3 regions of the Megasphaera massiliensis genome follow, and region 2 is predicted to be linked to each of the others. Evidence: riboswitches for the same ligand, from Rfam matches in the RefSeq annotation. Region 2 holds a riboswitch; each other region holds the start of a gene.
The links. Region 2 has a riboswitch for S-adenosylmethionine ahead of cysK (cysteine synthase A). Riboswitches for the same ligand answer to the same signal wherever they lie in the genome.
Positions count from the first base shown of each region.

Region 1 (3,927 bases), on a different contig from region 2:
GACGGCATTTACGTCATCATCACCGTCGAAACCTTCCAGGAAGACGAATTGGACACCAAAATGGACAAAGTCTGCACGATCTGTGAAGAATCGGGGGCTGTAAACGTCCTCGAAGCCGACGACCGCATTTGGAATATGCGCCGCAACTGCCAGACCTCAGTCGAACTCCAGAGCAAGGTATTCCTGACCGACGACGTCGTCGTACCGGTTCATAAGATTGCCGGAACGATCGAAAAAATCATGGACATCGGTCAAAATTATCCCTTTGAAGTTAAAATCAATGCTCACATCGGCGACGGCAACCTGCACATCGTCCTCTGCAAGATGGATATGAGCGACGAAGAGTGGGACAAAAACGTCGAAGAATTCCATCAACAAGTATACGCCTATGCCTACAGCGTCGGCGGCCGCCTGGCCGGCGAACACGGTATCGGCGCCAAAAAGCTGAAATACATGGAACAGTTCACGCCCAAGGGCGAACTGACCATCATGAAGACCATCAAACGGGCCCTCGACCCGAAGGGTATCTTAAATCCGGGAAAAGTCATCGACGCATAAAAAACTACGGCCTTATGAGGGATTGCTCATAAGGCCGTAGTTTTTTTATGCCCCCATCGTTCCGGCGGCAGCGATTATTCTTTTACGATTTTTAAGGAAATGGCCGCCATGACGACCAAGAGGACCGTGACCAGGCTGAAAGACGCGTACAGCGAATAGGTCCGGCCGATAAAGCCAAGGAGGGCCGGCGCCAAAAGGATGCCGGCGTAGCCGATGGTACTGACCGACGAAACGGCGTCAGAAATAGGCATGACTTTCTGCCGCCCCAAGAGGGAATAGAAAATAGGTACCGTGTTGGCCGTACCGAGACCGATTAAAATGAAGGACAGGAAGAGCAGCCAGCCTTCGCTGATCGTCAAGAGTCCGATAAATCCCAAAAAGGCAATGGGCAGGGACAGGGCAAGAAGGCGCCGCGGCCCCCAATGCATAGTCAGCGTATCCCCTGCCAGGCGGGTGATGAAGGACGAAGCCGTAAACAAGGTCAGCCCCAAGCCCGACCGGGAGATATCGATGCCCTTTTCAAGGGTCATGAAGACGCCGCTCCAGTCATCGATAGCGCCTTCGACGAGAAAGGCAATCATACAAATAAGGCCGATGACGGCGATTTGGCCCTTAGGCCGTATGAAGTGCGGCCGTTTCTGAGCCGCCTGGCGTTCATTGTGCAAGTGAGGCCCGAAAAAGAAAACGCAGGCCATGATGACAGCCGAACTGGCAAAGGCTACGCCCTGCCAGGGCAGGTGGAATTGGAGCAAAAAGGCAAAGAAGGCGGCGCCCATGAAATTGCCCAGAGACCACATGGCCTGCAAGCCCGACATGATGCGCGTACGAACTTTTCGTTCGATAAAGATGCCATTGATATTGACGACGACATCCATGAGGCCTAAAGAAGCGCCGAGGCAGACCGCCGTCAGGACAGCCAGCCCATAGGCCGGCATGTAGCACAAGAGATTCAAAAAGGCAGCGATGCAAAAGCCGGCGATGGTCAAGGAACGACGGCAGCCGAGACGGGCCGCAATGGTACCGGCCAGCATCATCATGATCAAGGCCCCGAGGCCGATTCCCAGCAAGAGAAAGCCCAAGTGGTCGGCCGGTATCGCCAGGTTCCGTTTCAAGAAAGGAATGAGCGACGCCCACGTCGTAAAGCCGAAACCGCCGATAAAGTAAAAGGCTTTTGCCGAATAAATCTGCCAATGTAAATCCCGTTCAAACTGCATATTTTATCACCTCGAAGCTATGTGCGCAAAAAAAGCCGGATAAAAAACCACAACAGACCTGACTGCCCTTACGTCGACCTGCAAATATACGGACTTGCAGGACCTCCGGACAATGGCTGCTGCGACATCTTATCCAGCCTGATACAATACGGGTATAAAGCCCTCCGATGAGTAGGTTCATTATAACATGAGACAAAAAAATTCTCAAGAAAAGCAAAAAAGGACTTGACAGTGTATTCTCTCAATGGTACTATATACACCATCAACAACACATTGTCTTTCATCAAGAGCAGCCGAGGGAATGGCCCGATGACGCTGCGGCAACCCCCAATCGGGATAGGTGCCAAGTCCAGCGGTATATTACCGGCAGATGAACGAATCGCAATCCGAGCCGTCATCTGAATGACGGCTTTTCTTTTTGAGCGACAACTTCCATTTACTTTCAGAAAGGATATGATTTACATGAAAATAACGGTAAAAAAAGTCTTTGCAGCCCTCCTCATCGCCACGGCCTGCCTGGCTGTCGCCGGCTGCGGTTCCTCCAGCGATTCCGCTGCCTCCGGTGACAAGAAAGAAATCAAAGTCGGCGTCACCGCCGGTCCCCATGCAGAAGTCATGGAAGAAGTCGCCAAAGAAGCTGCCAAACAAGGCCTCGACATCAAAGTCGTCGAATTCAACGACTACGTCCAGCCCAACAAGGCCCTGGCTGACGGAGACCTCGATATGAACTCCATGCAGCACCAGCCGTACCTCGATAACGTCGTCAAGAAACAGGGCTTAAAGCTCGTTTCCATCGGCAAGACGATTATCCTGCCCATGGCCGTTTATTCCCATAAATATAAAGATCTCAAAGACGTCGCCGACGGCGCCAAGGTAACGATTCCGAACGACCCGACCAACGGTGCCCGGGCCTTGCTCCTGCTCCAACAGGCCGGCCTGATTACCTTGAAGAACGGCAACTCCGTAGACGCTTCGGTAACGGACATTACGGCCAATCCGAAAAATCTCCAGTTCGTCGAACTCGATGCCGCTCAGATTCCCCGTTCTCTCGATGACACGGACCTGGCCTGCGTCAACACCAACTACGCCATTCCGGCCGGTCTGAACCCGCAGAAGGATTCCCTCCTCGTTGAATCGAAGGACTCGCCGTATGCCAACGTACTCGTCGTTCGCCAAGGCGATGAAAACAACGAAACCTACAAAAAGGTCCTCGCTATTTATCAGTCTGCCCCGATTAAACAGTTCATCGACGAACACTTCCAAGGAACGATTCTCCCGGCATTCTAAGCCATCGCTTCTAAAAGACAGCCTTCAAAAAAGATAGACACTACAAGGCCTCGTGCATAATATCTTCTGCACGAGGCCTTTTTATTATGGTATAATAAAAATTATCATCATGAATCAGAAAGGAGCCTGACCTATGAAAGCAGTATTCGTCGACTTCGAGATGAACCCCATCGGGCGAGACCAAAAAGAAGCACGCCGAACGTGTAAGGGCGAAATCATCGAAATCGGTGCCGTCAAGATAGACGAAGAAGGCAATGAAATCTCAGCCTACAAAGAATACGTCATGCCGGAATACACGACGGCCATGAATCAGACTTGCCAAGAATTGACGGGCATTACGATGGAAATGTTAAAGGGAAAGCCCCATTTCACTGAAGCCTTCGGTCACTTTCTCACCTGGTGCAATGAAGGCTGTCCCAACGATTACGAGATGTATGCCTGGAGCGAAAACGACTGGCGTCAGCTCGACAGCGAACTCCGTCTCAAAATTACCAATGCCAAAGAAGATGAACGCGTCCGCTGGATGCTCGAACACTGGCAGAATTTCCAACAGATTTACTGCAATCTTCTGGGGCTCGACAACGTCATATCCCTTGATAAAGCGGTCAGCACCCTTGGCGAAACCTTCGACGGCCAAATGCACGACGCCTTGTGGGATGCCCGCAACACTTCAAAACTATATGTATTATCCAAGAAGAGCGATGAATTCCGCCACATCATGCAGCCTATCATCGACGCTACTAAAGTCACCGGGCCCCTTACTTTCTCACTGGCCGATGCCTTCCGTGAAGCCCGTAAATAAGCGGTTTGAAGAAAAACGGATATCATCTTCTGTCTACGTTCTGCGAGGTATTTTATGATTCACACG
Region 1 covers NZ_JAXIXE010000048.1:12,159-16,085, forward strand. The annotation lists gene UCI88_RS10565 (FAD-binding oxidoreductase) at 1-558, shown strand, start outside; gene UCI88_RS10570 (MFS transporter) at 633-1,772, opposite strand; SAM riboswitch class I at 2,050-2,149, shown strand; gene UCI88_RS10575 (MetQ/NlpA family ABC transporter substrate-binding protein) at 2,235-3,059, shown strand; gene UCI88_RS10580 (3'-5' exonuclease) at 3,193-3,861, shown strand; gene UCI88_RS10585 (hypothetical protein) at 3,916-3,927, shown strand, end outside.
Region 1: it holds a riboswitch for S-adenosylmethionine, as region 2 does, so the genes downstream of both, UCI88_RS10575 (MetQ/NlpA family ABC transporter substrate-binding protein) here and cysK (cysteine synthase A) in region 2, are expected to answer to the same signal.

Region 2 (3,927 bases):
CGAATATAAAGGAAAGCAACCGGAAAGCCGAAGTACGGCGAAATAAACGGCTCCGCCGCATGGCTGCCGATCACGCAGCCAGGGAAGAAAGCCGTGCCGGTGTAAGCGAACACTGAAGCATAAAGGGCGACATAAAGCCTTTTGAAAAGGACTTGTGTGAGGTAAAAACTTCATACAAGTCCTTTTCTGTATCTGCCGCTGTGACAGGCCTTTTCCGGTGAAAATCACAGCCGTTCGAATGGTTCGGAGGGATGCTTCGATTCCCGGAAGGGGCCGGAGTTACAGGGGTATTTATTCGATGCCGACCGGCTGCTGCTGTTGAAAAAGAGCGATATGACGGTCTGGAACTTTCGGGACGTTCATTTACGGACTTTCTCCAGACGTTTTCCTGTAGCTTTTTCTCGGCATTTACGATATAATATTTGAAATATACGTTCACTGTGTCCGACTGTAAGAGGCAGGAGGGCCGTGATGGAAGGAGCGATGGCATGAATATCAGAACGGCAACTCTCGACGACCTTAAGGCTGTCACCGCCGTAGAAGCGGCTTGTTTTCCGGCAGCCGAGGCGGCATCGGAAGAACGCCTGCGCGGCCGTATTTCCTACTTTGGCCGTCATTTTTGGCTGCTCTTTGGCGACGATGGGACTCTTATTTCTTTCGTCGACGGCATGGTTACGGATCAACGCGATTTGACGGACGACCTCTATGGGGATGCCTCTCTCCACGACGAAAAGGGTGCTTGGCAGATGATTTTCGGCGTCAATACATTGCCAAGTTATCGGAAGCACGGTTATGCCGCATTACTTCTCACGAAAGCTATCGACGACGCCCGCAAAGAAGGCCGCCAGGGACTGGTCCTGACCTGTAAGGAAAAACTCCTGCATTATTATGCTAAATTCGGCTTTAAAAACGAGGGACTCAGCACCTCGGAACACGGTGGCGCCGTTTGGTATCAAATGCGCCTTACTTTTTAATGAAGGCGGATGAAGGCTTCTTTATACGTAATTTTAACTTTTTTCTTCATTTTTTTCATAAAATGCCTTGACAAGACGCCTTACAAAGTGTACAATTCCAGTAACGTTTCAAGCGAATCGTTGTTGTATACATTGTATAAGAATGAGGTATGTCATTATGGGGTACTTAAAAAATTTGACCATCATGTGTTGTACGATATAATCGTATTGTACAGCTATCTATCATAGGACAATACAATACGAACCTATTCATCCAGAGCAGCCGAGGGACTGGCCCTTTGACGCTGCGGCAACCTACGTAGGTAAGGTGCCAATTCCAGCAGGATTTTACCTGGCAGATGAAGTCATGGGCATACGTTTATTTCTTGCGCCATCTGCTTATCACAGGTGGCGCTTTTCTTTTGGCAACATGGAGGGATCTTATGGAGCATGTAGCAAAATACGTGACCGACCTCGTCGGTCATACGCCGCTCTTGGAGCTGACCCGCTGGCAGGCGGTACACGGCATCAAAGGCCGGGTCCTGGCCAAGCTTGAATACTTCAATCCCTTGGGCAGCGTCAAGGATCGAGTGGCCGTGGCCATGATCGACGCCGGGATACAAGCCGGGAAGATCAATCAGGATACGGTCATCATCGAACCGACGAGCGGCAACACCGGCATCGGTCTTGCCATGGCCGCGGCCGTGAAAGGTTTGCACCTCATCTTGACCATGCCTGATACGATGAGCCTGGAAAGGCAGAAAATCGTCAAGGCTTTGGGTGCAGAAGTCGTGCTGACACCGGGCATCGAGGGGATGCGCGGCAGTATCGGCAAGGCTGAAGAACTGCGAAAGTCTTACGGCAACGCCTTCATTCCGCAGCAGTTCGACAATCCGGCCAATCCGGCCATCCACCGGACGACGACGGCCGAAGAAATCTGGCGCGATACGGACGGTAATGTCGATATCTTCATTTCGTCCGTCGGCACTGGCGGTACCATTACCGGCACGGCTGAGGGGTTAAAAAGCCATGACCGGGAGGTACAAATCGTCGCTGTCGAGCCGAAAGACTCGGCCGTCCTTCGCGGCGGAAAGCCCGGGCCCCACGCCATTCAGGGGATTGGCGCCGGCTTCATTCCCAGCGTCCTCGATATGTCACTCGTAGATGATGTGATCGACGTATCGAATGAGGATGCTTATGAACGGGCTCGGGAAGTGGCCAAGACCGACGGCCTCTTGGTCGGCATCTCGTCAGGTGCCTCCTTACAGGCGGCCCTAACCGTCGCCAAGCGGCCGGAAAATGAGGGCAAGACTATCGTCGTCCTCTTGCCGGACGGCGGCGAGCGCTATTTATCTACATCTTTATTTGAAGAAGGCCTGTAAGGGCCTGCAGTCGGTATCGAGGGGGAAAAGATATGAAACATAAAAAAATCATAGCGGTACTGACTGTCACGGCAGTCCTCACGGCGGCCGGTCTCTTGGCCGGCTGCGGTCGTGGGACTGATGAGGACACGCTTACCTTGACCAACGTCTCGTATGATCCAACACGTGAATTATATAAAGAATATAATGAAGCCTTTCAAAAGCATTATAAAGAGCAGACCGGGAAGGATATCCGCATCGTCCAGTCTCACGGCGGTTCGGGCAGCCAGGCCCGATCGGTCATCGAAGGCAGTCGGGCTGATGTCGTGACCCTGGCCCTGTCGTATGACATCGAACGCCTGGAACGGGCCGGCCTCATCGATGCCGGTTGGGAACAGGAACTTCCCGATGACTCGGCACCGTACACGTCGACCATCGTCTTTCTGGTTCGCAAGGGGAATCCTAAGGGGATACGCGACTGGAACGATTTGACGAAATCCGGCGTCAGTGTCATTACGCCCGATCCCAAGAGCAGCGGCGGTGCCTGTTGGAACTTTTTGGCCGCTTGGAGCTGGGGCCTTGATCATTTCGGGGGGAATGAAATCAAGACCCGGGCCTTCATGACCGACCTCTACCGCCATGTCACCGTCATGGACGCCGGCGCCCGGGGCTCGACGACGACCTTTGTCGAAAACGGGCAGGGGGACGTCCTCATCGCCTGGGAGAACGAAGCGCTCTATACGATGCGCGAATATCCCGGCAGCTATGAAGTCGTCGTACCCAGTGTCAGCATATTAGCACAGCCCAGTGTGGCCGTCGTCGACCGCCTGGCTCGGCGCAAGGGCCATGAACAGGCGGCTCAGGAGTACCTGCGCTATTTGTACTCTGACGAAGGCCAGGAATTGGCCGCCAAAAATGATTTCCGGCCGTCCAATCCGGAGATTCTCCGGCGCTACGCCGACCGATTTGACCTTAACGTCAAGCTGACGCGCATCAGCGACTTCGGCGGCTGGGATGCAGCCTATGTCAAATTCTTCGACGACGACGCCATGTTTGATAAAATCATGGCCGATGTCGATGGCAGTCAATAAGGAGGGATGCAGATGAATCCATTTTCAAACCCGGCGGGCGGGCGAAACCGAATTATTCCCGGCTTCGGCCTGACCCTGGGCGTGACCCTGGCCATGCTGTCCTTATTGATCCTAATCCCGTTGATATCGATTTTAGGCCACGCCTTTCAGCTGACGGCCAATGACTACGCCAAGCTCATCACCAACAGTGCCATTCGCAATGCTTTTATCACGACCCTTGGAAGTTCTTTCTTGGCGGCCCTGATCAACTCCATCTTCGGTTTCATCCTGGCCTGGGTCCTCGTCCGCTATGAATTTCGCGGCAAGACCCTCTTAAACGGTGTCATCGAACTGCCTTTTGCCTTGCCGACGGCCGTTGCCGGCATTACTCTTTCCAAGCTCTATTCCGATACGGGCTTCTTCGGCAGCTTCTTTGCCGGCTACGGCATTCCCATCGCCTATACCCATATCGGCCTTATCATCGCCTTGGTCTTCGTCGGCATTCCCTTCGTCGTCCGCTCCATTCAGCCGGTCCTGGAAAAT
Region 2 covers NZ_JAXIXE010000036.1:161,077-165,003, forward strand. The annotation lists gene UCI88_RS07590 (hypothetical protein) at 1-116, shown strand, start outside; gene UCI88_RS07595 (GNAT family N-acetyltransferase) at 489-974, shown strand; SAM riboswitch class I at 1,221-1,319, shown strand; gene cysK (cysteine synthase A) at 1,397-2,335, shown strand; gene UCI88_RS07605 (sulfate ABC transporter substrate-binding protein) at 2,368-3,405, shown strand; gene cysT (sulfate ABC transporter permease subunit CysT) at 3,418-3,927, shown strand, end outside.

Region 3 (3,927 bases), on a different contig from region 2:
ATGCCGTGTTGAAGGAAGAATCGGCTCATTTCTTCTAAGCCGGCCATTGAGGGGACGATGGCCGAACAGGGAGGCTCTTTCTGCTTTCCTTTCCGCGGCGGCTCTTTGGGGCCCTCTCGGGAAGAGGGGAGAAGGCGCCTTTTCTGCACTATTGTATAAGGGGGAATCCTTATGGTTTCAACAGATACGCGCAAGAAATATGAAAAACTGCAAGATATATTAAAGTCGCTGGGCAGTGTCGTCGTCGGCTTTTCCGGCGGCGTGGACAGTACTTTTTTGACCTATGCCGCCCATGAAGCGCTGGGTGATAAGGTCCTGGCCATTACGGCCGTATCGGCCACCCTGCCGGGGAGTGAAGCGGCTGATGCCAAGGCCATGGCGGAATTCATCGGCGTCGAACACCGGTTGGTCAATTCGACGGAGTTCGACGATCCGACGTTTGTGGAAAATCCGCCGGAACGCTGCTATTACTGTAAGAAGATCCGCTTCACGGCCTTGGTGAACCTAGCTAGGTCCGAAGGCTATCAGTGGGTCATCGACGGCGGCAATGTCGACGATCTCGGCGATTACCGGCCGGGCATGAAGGCCCTTAAAGAGCTGTCTGATTCGGTCCGCAGTCCCATGATCGAAGCCGGCTTAGACAAGGCCGATATCCGGGCCCTGTCCAAGGAATTCGGTCTCCAGACCTGGAATAAGCAGAGTGCCGCTTGTTTGGCCAGCCGCGTTCCTTACGGCGTCCGCCTGACGCCGCATCTCCTGGCTCAGATCGATGCTGCCGAAGCCGCTGTGGCTCCTTACGTTCAAGGGTCGCTGCGGGTCCGCTATCACGGCGACGTAGCCCGTATCGAAGTGGGCTTAGACGAGATCCCGTCGGTGTTGGCCCATCGCCAGGAAATCGTCCGGGCCATTAAGGATACGGGGTTCTCCTACGTTACCCTCGACCTTGGCGGCTATGAAATGGGAAGTCTCAATGATGTCATCGATACCGATGAGGAAGTAAAGTGATATGGCTGTTACCAAGAAAGTAAAAGATGAAATGCTCCAGCGTTTCCAGGATCAATACGGCATCATGAAGCCGGCCCTGCACTACAATTCGCCCTTTGAACTGATGATTGCCGTCATCTTGTCGGCTCAGTGCACGGACGAACGGGTCAATATCGTGACGGCCGGCCTCTTCCCGGAATATAATACGGCAGAAAAGATGCTGTCCCTCGGCCTCGACGGCCTCGAAGAAAAGATTCGGACCTGCGGCCTTTATCACAGCAAGGCCAAGAATATCCTGGCCAACTGCGCCATCCTCTGTGAAGACTATGGCGGTGAAGTACCGCAGACTTTTGACGAATTGGTGAAACTGCCCGGCGTCGGCCGCAAGACGGCCAATGTCCTGGTCAGTGTCTTGTTCGACATTCCGGCCATCGCCGTCGATACCCACGTCTTTCGCGTATCCAATCGGCTCCAGCTGGCCAAAGGCAAGACGCCCCTTGAAGTCGAAAAGGGACTGCAGAAGGCCATTCCCAAGGAATGGTGGAGCCGGGCTCATCATTGGCTCATCTGGCACGGACGACGGGTCTGCAAGGCCCGAAAGCCTTTATGCGACGAATGCTTCCTCTCTGATTTATGCCCGGGAAGTCAAAATAAGCCGTCGAAGAAGTAATTTTGTTAAAAAGTTATTGACAAACAGCGAAAAGTTTTATAAAATACTACCAATACATACAAAATTTCATACCGCAATATCCAGAGCAGCTGAGGGATGGGCCCGATGACGCTGCGGCAACCTGCCAATGGTAAGGTGCCAATTCCTACAGGCTATTCCTGAAAGATATGATGTGAATTGAGGCGCAGCTTGAGGGCAGCGCCTCTTTTTTGTATGATGCACTTATTCTTTATGATGGGGTTGGGGGGACTTTTCTTATGAATGATTCCAGCAGACAGACGATTCGGAAACGGGATGTCATCATCCTGGGCTTTGCTTTTTTTGCCACCTATTTCGGGGCCGGCAATCTTATTTTTCCGCCGCACTTGGGGCTCAACAGCGGCAGTGATTTCTTGTCGGGCCTGGCCGGTTTGACCTTGTCGGGGATTTTCCTGCCTATTTTTACGCTCATCGTCATCGGCCTCAACGGCGACGTCCATACGATTACGGACAAGGTCGGAAAATATACGTACCGGATTTTATTGGCGGCTTTGATGCTGGTCTGTACCTTCGTGTCCATTCCGCGGACGGCGGCGACGGCCATCCAGCTCGGTGTACAAGGAAATTTTCCGGCAGCGCCCATGATTCCTTTAGTCGTCCTTTATTTCCTGCTCTGCTACTTCTTCGTCGCCGACCCGCATAACGTCATGGACCGCATGGGCAAGTATTTGACGCCGGCCTTGGCCTTCATTTTGGTGGCCATCGCCATTGCCGGGATTTTCTTCCCCTTGGGGACGCCGGCGGAACCTGCCGCAGACAATCCCTTCGTCAATGCCTTCCTCGGCGGCTACAATACGGGCGACGTCCTGGTCAGCTTCATCATGGCTGCCGTCTTCCTCAGCTCCATTCGCGGCAAGGGCTATACGGGCGTCGGCCAGCGCAATAAGGTCCTCATCTACTGCGGCGTCGTCTCCTTCGTCCTGCTGCTCATCATCTACGGCAGCCTGCTCTACATGGGGGCCAGCGTCAGTTCCTACTATCCCCAGTCCATCGGCCGGGCTGAACTCTTGGTAGCCATCATCCACCGCATCGGCACCTGGGTCATGATTCCCATGGGCATCGCCGTCGTCTTGGCCTGCCTGACGACAGCCATCGGTCAGATCGCTGCCGTTGCGGAATTTACCAGCACGACTTCCGGCAGCCGTGTCAGTTATAAACAGGCGGCCGTCGCCTGCTCGATCCTCTCGGCCCTGACGGCCTTCCTCGGTGTCGACGGCATCGTCACCTACATCGGCTGGATCTTCGGCGTCGCTTATCCGCCGTGCCTGGCCTTATTGGTCTTAGGCATCGTCGGTCCCTTGCTGCCCAATCAGTGGGCCTATAAGGGTTCGGTCTACTTGGTCACGGTCTTCGCCTGCTTGGAATCCCTGCCGGGCCTTAGCAGCCTGGCCGTTGCCAAAGCCATCGTCGCTGCCGTTCCCTTGTCGGCCTACGGCTTCGGCTGGATCGTTCCCTTTGTCGTCGGTCTTGTCGGCGGGTCTGTTCTGGGGCATTTCGCGTCGGAATCGGAGGCCTTGGAAGTCGAGGCAAAATAATGGTAAAGGCATTGTACTTAAATTTTTCAGAGTACGATGCCTTTTTTGTTGCACAATGGAGAATTTCTATCTATAATGGTAGCATAAATCAGCGCAAAGGAGGTTTTTTTCATGGACTTTAAAAAATTGTATATCGATGGCCAGTGGGTAGCTCCCTTATCCGGCCAATACATCGACGTTGAAAATCCGGCGACGAAGGAAGTTTTCACGACCGTTGCCGCTGCCGGTGAACAGGATGTCGCCGCGGCCTCAGCTGCTGCAGCCAAGGCCTTTCCTGCGTGGGCGGCAAGGCCGATGGAAGAACGAATTGATTTTATGAGAAAATTGCTTAAAGAGCTCATTCAGTTTGAACCGCAGATGGTCGATGCCACCGTCAAGGAATTGGGCATCCCCGTTTCCTTCGTTAAGACCAATCACATCGCCTACCAGTTCGTACGGACCCAGTCTTATATCGACTTGGCCCCGGACCTGCCCTTAGTCGAAAAACTGCCCCAGTCCGTCGTCTACCGCCGTCCCTTAGGGGTCATCGGCTGCATCACGCCGTGGAACTATCCTTTGGGCCAGGTTATCCAGAAAGTCATCCCGGCTATTTTAGTCGGTGCTACGGTCGTCTTAAAGCCCAGCCAGTCTACGCCGGTAACGGCTTATTATTTGGCCGAAGCCTTTGATCGGGCCGGCTTCCCGAAGGGCGTCTTCAAC
Region 3 covers NZ_JAXIXE010000045.1:60,993-64,919, reverse strand. The annotation lists gene UCI88_RS10135 (nicotinate phosphoribosyltransferase) at 1-38, shown strand, start outside; gene larE (ATP-dependent sacrificial sulfur transferase LarE) at 172-1,005, shown strand; gene nth (endonuclease III) at 1,007-1,654, shown strand; SAM riboswitch class I at 1,728-1,826, shown strand; gene UCI88_RS10120 (branched-chain amino acid transport system II carrier protein) at 1,912-3,228, shown strand; gene UCI88_RS10115 (aldehyde dehydrogenase family protein) at 3,340-3,927, shown strand, end outside.
Region 3: it holds a riboswitch for S-adenosylmethionine, as region 2 does, so the genes downstream of both, UCI88_RS10120 (branched-chain amino acid transport system II carrier protein) here and cysK (cysteine synthase A) in region 2, are expected to answer to the same signal.